DNA from 2 places in the Ferribacterium limneticum genome. Region 2 is predicted to be linked to the other one. Evidence: riboswitches for the same ligand, from Rfam matches in the RefSeq annotation. Region 2 holds a riboswitch; the other holds the start of a gene.
The links. Region 2 has a riboswitch for S-adenosylhomocysteine ahead of metH (methionine synthase). Riboswitches for the same ligand answer to the same signal wherever they lie in the genome.
Positions count from the first base shown of each region.

Region 1: linked by a shared signal. The riboswitch ahead of ahcY (adenosylhomocysteinase) and the one ahead of metH (methionine synthase) in region 2 are both predicted to bind S-adenosylhomocysteine.

Region 1 is NZ_CP075191.1:201,292-205,425, forward strand. Features, by position in the region: gene ahcY (adenosylhomocysteinase) at 1-1,332, opposite strand, end outside; S-adenosyl-L-homocysteine riboswitch at 1,414-1,475, opposite strand; gene KI617_RS00990 (HD-GYP domain-containing protein) at 1,497-2,702, opposite strand; gene metK (methionine adenosyltransferase) at 2,767-3,930, opposite strand; gene KI617_RS01000 (lysophospholipid acyltransferase family protein) at 4,090-4,134, shown strand, end outside.
Region 2 is NZ_CP075191.1:59,328-63,461, reverse strand. Features, by position in the region: gene KI617_RS00270 (multidrug effflux MFS transporter) at 1-83, shown strand, start outside; gene KI617_RS00265 (rhodanese-like domain-containing protein) at 63-455, opposite strand; gene bamE (outer membrane protein assembly factor BamE domain-containing protein) at 545-1,039, shown strand; S-adenosyl-L-homocysteine riboswitch at 1,089-1,175, shown strand; gene metH (methionine synthase) at 1,255-4,134, shown strand, end outside.

The DNA of each region.
Region 1 (4,134 bases), 140 kb from region 2:
CAACTGGGCATTCAGCGTCTTGAGCTGCAGGCGGGCGACCTTTTCATCGAGGTGCTTGGGTAGCGTGTAGACGCCGACCGGGTACTTGTTGGAACCCTTGACGGCCTCGGTCCACAGTTCGATCTGAGCGATAGTCTGGTTGGCAAAGGAGGAAGACATCACGTAGGACGGATGGCCTGTGCCGCAGCCGAGGTTCACCAGGCGACCCTTGGCGAGCAGGATGATGCGTTTGCCGTCCGGGAAGATGACGTGGTCGACTTGCGGCTTGATCTCTTCCCACTGGTACTTCTCGATCGAAGCGACGTCAATTTCGTTGTCGAAGTGACCGATGTTGCAGACGATGGCGTTGTTCTTCATCGCGACCATGTGGTCATGGGTGATGACGTGGAAGTTGCCGGTCGTGGTGACGAAGATGTCGGCCTTGTCGGCGGCGTACTCCATGGTCACCACGCGGTAGCCTTCCATGGCAGCCTGCAGGGCGCAGATCGGGTCAATTTCGGTAACCCAGACCTGAGCCGACAAGGCGCGCATGGCCTGGGCGGAGCCCTTGCCCACATCGCCGTAACCCGCGATCACGGCGATCTTGCCGGCGATCATCACGTCGGTGGCGCGCTTGATGCCATCGACCAGCGATTCGCGGCAGCCGTACAGGTTGTCGAACTTGGACTTGGTCACCGAGTCATTGACGTTGATGCCCGGGAACTTGAGTTCGCCGCGCTGGTGCATCTGGTACAGGCGATGGACGCCGGTGGTGGTTTCTTCGGTGACGCCCTTGATCTGGGCCAGGCGCACGGAGTACCAGGTCGGATCGACGGCCAGCTTGGCCTTGATGGCGGCGAAGAGGATGGTTTCTTCTTCGGAGCCCGGCTTGGCCAGCAGGGAGATGTCCTTCTCGGCACGGGCGCCGAGGTGCAGCAGCAGGGTGGCATCGCCGCCGTCGTCGAGGATCATGTTCGAGTAGCCGCCGTCGGCCCATTCGAAGATGCGGTGGGTGTAATCCCAGTAATCGACCAGAGTTTCGCCCTTGACCGCGAAGACCGGGATGTTCTGCGCGGCAATGGCGGCCGCGGCGTGGTCCTGGGTCGAGAAGATGTTGCACGAGGCCCAGCGGACTTCGGCGCCGAGCGCGGTCAGCGTCTCGATCAGCACGGCGGTCTGGATGGTCATGTGCAGCGAACCGGTGATGCGGGCGCCCTTGAGCGGCTGGGTCTTCGCGAATTCTTCGCGAATGGCCATCAGGCCCGGCATTTCGGTTTCAGCAATGAGGATTTCCTTGCGACCCCAGTCGGCAAGGGAAAGATCGGCAATGACGTAGTCTTTGAATTCAGCCACAGTAAGCTCCTAAATAACTGTGACGGGGAGGGGAATAACGGCGTTGTTGCTCACCGGCGGCCCCCTGCGCCCGGCAGGGTTGATCAGTGAGCGCCGTTTTAAACCGAGCCTGGGAGGAATCTCCTGCAGCGCCCCTCGGTAGGTTGCGGATTATAAATGTCTTTTCAGACCTTGTCGCCAGCCCAATAGCGGTCGACATCCTTGATGCCCCACTTGGCGGCATCTTCGCGACCGGCAATTTTCTCGGGGCTGCGGGCAATGTCGATGAGTTCCGGCTTGATATAGGCCTGCGATTTGGTCGAAAAGAATACTTTGATCTTTGGTTTGAGCAGCGATTGCTCGCCCTGTTCGACGACGACGCCGAGTTTGCCCGAGGCGAGGCGAACCAGTGAGCCAATTGGATAGATTCCCAAACTTTTAACGAAGGCCTGAAAAACGGCGGGGTCGAAATGCCCCTTCCATTCGGCCATTCGCTTGATCGACTCGGCCGGATCCCAGCCAGCCTTGTACGGGCGGTTGGAGGTGACTGCGTCGTAAACGTCGCAAACGGCCCCCATCTTGGCGAACAGGCTCATGGTCTCGCCATTCAGTTCCTTGGGGTAACCGCTGCCATCAACCTTTTCATGGTGGTGCAGGCAGACATCCCTGGTCATCTCGCTGATGCCGCTACCCTCCAGCAAAAGCTTGTAGCCTTCTGCGGGGTGAGTCTTGACCAGATCGAATTCCTCGTCGGTCAGCTTGCCCGGCTTGTTCAATATCTCAAGCGGGATCATCGCCTTGCCAAGGTCATGCAACAGGCCGGCCATTCCGGCATCGCGGACTTGTTGCTCATCGAGGCCGAGTTGGCGGGCGAGGGCGATCATCAGGGCGCAGACGGCCACCGAATGCATGAAGGTATAGTCGTCCGCCGTTTTCAGGCGGGCCAGGCTGATCAGGGCGCCCGGATTGCGCATGACCGAATTGGAAATTTCCTCGACCAGCGGCGCGGCGGCTTCGGCCTCAATGGCCCTTCCCATGCGCGCTTCCTGGAACATCGAAACGACGGCTTCCTTGCCTTTGGCGCAAATCTTGGCGGCGCGTTTTACTTCGTCGTTGAACGAAGCCTTTTCCTGCACAACGGGCGGTGGTTCGGGAATTTCCTCTGCGCTGACGACTTCCTTCGCACCGGCAAAATCCCCCGTTTCTACGTCGGTGCCTTTGGAAGCGTCGATCCAGACTTCCCTGATCGAGCTTTCCATGATCAGGCACAGGTCGTTTGGATCGGTCAGGACGAACTTGGTCCGCCAGAACGGATGATCCAGCCAGGCGCCGCAGAAAGCCTGGAGGTGCATGCCGAGCGTCAGTTTTTCGACTGGGATTTTCTTCAACATATTTCGCAATTCTAACAAAAAGGGGGCTGCGCGCCCCCTTGTTTAATGCGAAGAAATGTAGGGTTTACAGACCGGCATCGCTCTTCAGCAGATTGGCGCGATCGGTGGCTTCCCAGGTGAATTCCGGCTCGTCGCGGCCGAAGTGGCCGTAGGCGGCGGTCTTCTGGTAGATCGGACGGAGCAGGTCGAGCATGTTGACGATGCCCTTCGGACGCAGGTCGAAGTGCTTGCGAACCAGTGCAGTCAGAGTTTCGTTGTTGACCTTGCCGGTGCCGTAGGTCTCGACCATGATCGAAGTCGGCTCGGCGACGCCGATGGCGTAGGAAACCTGGACCAGGCAGCGCGAGGCGAGGCCGGCGGCAACGATGTTCTTGGCGACGTAGCGGGTGGCGTAGGCGGCCGAACGGTCTACCTTGGAGGGATCCTTGCCGGAGAAGGCGCCGCCACCGTGCGGTGCGGCACCGCCGTAGGTGTCGACGATGATCTTGCGGCCGGTCAGGCCGCAGTCGCCCTGCGGGCCGCCGACGACGAAGCGGCCGGTCGGGTTGACCAGATACTTGATGTCGCCCTTGATCAACTCCTTCGGCAGTACCGGCTTGATGATCTGCTCAATGGTGGCTTCGCGCAGGTCTTCCAGGCTGATGTCCGGCGAATGCTGGGTGGACAGCACGACGGTATCGATCGAGTGCGGTTTGCCATCAACGTAGCGGATGGTGACCTGCGACTTGGCATCCGGGCGGGCCCACGGCAGGCGGCCATCCTTGCGCAGCATGGCTTGGCGCTCGACCATGCGGTGCGACAGATAGATCGGCAGCGGCATCAGCGACGGGGTTTCGTCACAAGCGTAGCCGAACATCAGGCCCTGGTCGCCGGCGCCCTGGCCGAGGTTGTCGTCGTAGGCGGCATTGACGCCCTGGGCGATGTCCGGGCTCTGCTTGTCGTAGGCGACGAGCACGGCGCAGCCCTTGTAGTCGATGCCATATTCGGTGTTGTCGTAGCCGATGCGCTTGATGGTGTCGCGGGCAACCTGGATGTAGTCGACGTTGGCGTTGGTGGTGATTTCACCGGCCAGCACGACTAGGCCGGTGTTGCACAGGGTCTCGGCGGCAACGCGGGAATGCTTGTCCTGAGCCAGGATGGCGTCGAGGATGGCGTCGGAAATCTGATCGGCAACCTTGTCGGGATGGCCTTCGCCGACAGATTCCGAAGTGAAGAGGTAATCGCTCATGGAATGCTCCAATGGTCCTTTGATCCGGCGTTACCAGCTTCGGACCATGAGCAGGTGACGCTTTAGCAGAATTTATTAGTCGCCCCGCAAGTTGTCTGTTTAACTCGGCGAACGGATAATATTAAACTTTTCTCAGGGGGATTCAACCCCCGGGGCGTCATGGTTTTTATTTTTCGCGTTTTTTCCTTATTGCCGCTGGGCTTG
Region 2 (4,134 bases):
TCTCACTCGGCATGGCCGGATTGATGTTGATCGGCGGCCTCGCCGCCCTGCTTCACCAGCGGCTACGACTGGTACCAAGGTAGGCCGCGGAAGCGCCAGCCACCCAGTGTGCCACGATGATAATCATCATCAAGCGGCCCTTCGAAGCCTTCAAGCACGTTGATCACATTGGTAAAACCCGCTGCCTCAAGCGCTTCTGCGGCATGCAGCGAGCGATGACCACTGCGACAAATAAGCAGCACCGGCCGCGCCAGGTCGGCGCTCACCAGACGCCTCACCTTGTCGGCGAATTCCGGATCGATTTCCCAGTCCGGCCCCTCCTGCCACGCGACATGCTCGGCGCCGGCCGGGTGACCGACGTACATATGCTCGATTTCCGTCCGGCAATCGACCAACACGGCTTGCGGCTCATGCTGCAGGAAAGCGTGTGCGGCAAGGGGATCGAGGTGCTGCATCGGCATATCCGAAAATTAGAGGAGTCCGATATTATGAAAGCAAGCTTGGGAAAGCGTAAACTGCCTTGCCGCCTCGCCTTGGAGCCCGCATGAAACTACCCGCCTGGATTTCCACCGCTGCCACCGCCATCGTGGCCGCTGCCCTGCCCGCCTGCGACTATTTCAACCTGCAGGAAATCAAACCCGGGATCACGACCCAGGCCGAAGTGCGTAGCCGCATGGGCGAACCCGGCTTCATCCACTGGAACGATGACGGCACGGCAACCTGGGAATACGCCCGCCAGCCGAACGGCAGCAGCTGCTACATGATCACTTTCGGCCAGGATCATGTCGTCAGCAAGCTCGAACAGGTCCTGAATGACACCAACTACGCCAAGGTCCGCGAAGGCATGAGCAAGGACGACATCCGCCGCCTGCTCGGCGCGCCGGGTTCGAAAGTCGTCTTCGACAACTTGCGCGAGGAGGTCTGGGAATGGCGCATCGAGGGCATGCCACCGATGGACGAAACCTACTTCATGGTGCATTTCGACACCGGCCACGGCGGCGTCAAGAAGACCTCCAAGCGCGTCGCGGTGAAAGGCTAAATAAATCAATGCCCTTGGCAGCCTGACCCGCCCCCGGTAAACTAACGCTTCTGCCGAGGAGCGCTGCGACCCTCTCCATGCTTTTTCATGGATACACGGGGCCAGGCTCGGCAATGTTCAACGGCGCTCGCAAACCCTGAAATATCAAGCCGGTTTGCGACGCCGTTTGTCATTTGCGGCGTCCCCGGTGCAATTTCGCTTTGCCGAGGTGATCCATGCAGCCCAACCGTACCGCCGAACTCTCTTCCCTGCTCCAGCAACGCCTGCTCGTCCTCGACGGCGCCATGGGCACCATGATCCAGCGGCACGGCCTGCAGGAGGGCGATTACCGGGGTGAGCGCTTCAAGGATCACCCGCACGACCTCAAGGGCAACAACGACCTGCTGGTGCTGACGCAGCCCGGCATCATCGGCGGCATCCACCGCGAGTACCTGGAAGCCGGCGCCGACATTCTCGAAACCTGTACCTTCAATTCGACCGCCGTATCGCAGGCCGACTACAACCTGTCGGAACTGGTCTACGAACTGAATTTCGAAGGCGCCAAGCTGGCCCGCCAATTGTGTGACGAGTTCACCACTGCCAACCCGGCCAAGCCGCGCTTCGTCGCCGGCGTGCTCGGCCCGACCAGCCGCACCGCGTCGATCTCGCCGGACGTCAATGACCCGGGCTATCGCAATGTGACCTTCGACGAACTGGTATCCAACTACGTCGAAGCCATCACCGGCCTAGTTGAAGGCGGCGCCGACATCCTGCTCGTCGAGACGGTGTTCGACACGCTGAACGCCAAGGCGGCGCTGTTCGCCATCGAAAAGTTTTTCGACATCGCCAAGCGCCGCTGGCCGGTGATGATTTCCGGCACGATTACCGACGCTTCCGGCCGCACCCTGTCCGGCCAGACCGCCGAGGCCTTCTGGAATTCGCTGCGCCACGTCCAGCCGGTCAGTTTCGGCCTGAACTGCGCGCTCGGCGCCAAGGAACTGCGCCAGTATGTCGAGGAACTGTCCCGAGTCTGCGACTGCTACGTCTCGGCCCACCCCAATGCCGGCCTGCCGAATGCCTTTGGCGGTTACGACGAAACGGCCGACATGCTGGCCGACGAAATCGAAAGCTGGGCGAAGAGCGGCATCGTCAATATCGTCGGCGGCTGCTGCGGCACTTCGCCGGAGCACATCAAGGCCATCGCCCAACGTGTTGCCTCGGTTGCCCCGCGTCAGCGCCCCGCCATCGAACCGGCGCTGCGCCTGTCCGGCCTGGAAGCCTTCAACGTCACGCCCGGTTCGCTCTATGTAAACGTTGGCGAGCGGACCAACGTCACCGGCTCCAAGGCCTTCGCCCGCATGATTCTCGAAGGCCGTTTCGACGATGCCTTGGCCGTCGCCCGCCAGCAGGTCGAGAACGGCGCCCAGATCATCGACATCAACATGGACGAGGCGATGCTCGATTCGCTGGCCGCCATGGACAAGTTCCTCAAGCTGATTGCTTCGGAACCAGACATTTCGCGCGTGCCGATCATGATCGACTCGTCGAAATGGGAAGTCATCGAAGCCGGGCTCAAGTGCATTCAGGGCAAGGGCATCGTCAATTCGATCTCGATGAAGGAAGGCGAAGCCAAGTTCATCGAACAGGCCAAACTGGCCCGCCGCTACGGTGCTGCGGTCATTGTCATGGCCTTCGACGAGAAGGGCCAGGCCGACACCTTTGCCCGCAAGACCGAGATTTCGAAGCGCGCCTACGAGCTGCTGCTGAGCATCGGTTTCCCGGCCGAAGACATCATCTTCGACCCGAACATTTTCGCCATCGCCACCGGCATCCCGGAGCATGACAACTACGCCGTCGATTTCATCGAATCCGTCCGCTGGATCAAGCAAAACCTGCCGCACGCCCACATTTCCGGCGGTGTTTCCAACGTCTCGTTCAGCTTCCGCGGCAACGACCCGGTGCGTGAGGCGATCCACACCGTCTTCCTCTACCACGCGATCAAGAACGGCATGACCATGGGTATCGTCAATGCCGGCATGCTCGGCATCTACGATGATCTGGAGCCGGAGCTGCGCCAGAAGGTCGAGGACGTGGTGCTCAACCGCAACCCGAACGCCGGGGAAGCGCTGGTTGATTTCGCCCAGACGGTCAAGGAAGGCAAGGCCAAGGACACCGGCCCCGATCTGAGCTGGCGTGAACAGTCGGTCGAAAAACGTCTGGAACACGCGCTGATCAAGGGCATCACCGACTTCGTCGTCGCCGACACCGAGGAAGTGCGCGCCCAGCTTGAAGCCGAAGGCAAGCCACCGCTTTCCGTCATCGAAGGCCCGCTGATGAACGGCATGAACCATGTCGGTGACCTGTTCGGCGCCGGCAAGATGTTCCTGCCGCAGGTCGTCAAATCAGCCCGCGTCATGAAACAGGCGGTCGCCCACCTGCTGCCCTACATTGAGGCAGAAAAGACCCGCACCGGGCTGGGCAGCAAAGGCAAGATCCTGATGGCCACGGTCAAGGGCGACGTGCACGACATCGGCAAGAACATCGTCGGCGTCGTGCTCGGCTGCAACGGCTACGACGTGGTCGACCTCGGCGTCATGGTCAGTTGCGACAACATCCTGAAGGCAGCGCTCGAACATCGCGTGGACATCATCGGCCTGTCCGGCCTGATCACCCCTTCGCTGGAGGAAATGGCCCACGTCGCCAGCGAAATGCAGCGACTGAACATGAAGCAGCCGCTGTTGATCGGCGGCGCGACGACCAGCCGTGCCCATACCGCGATCAAGATCGCCCCCAACACCGAGGGCGCAGTCGTTTACGTACCGGATGCCTCGCGGGCCGTCGGCGTCGCCACCAAGCTGCTGTCCACCGATCAACGCGATGGCTACATGGCTGAAATCGTCGCCGAATACGAGGCGGTTCGGGCCGAACATTCAGGCCGCAAGGGCGCCACGCTGGTCACGCTGGAAGAAGCCCGGGCCAACCGTTTCACCTGGAACCAGCCCTTTACGCCGGTCAAGCCCAAAAAACTCGGCCTGCAAACCCTCAACCCGAGCTTGAGCGATCTGTCGCTGCTGATCGACTGGACGCCTTTCTTCCAGAGCTGGGATCTGGCCGGT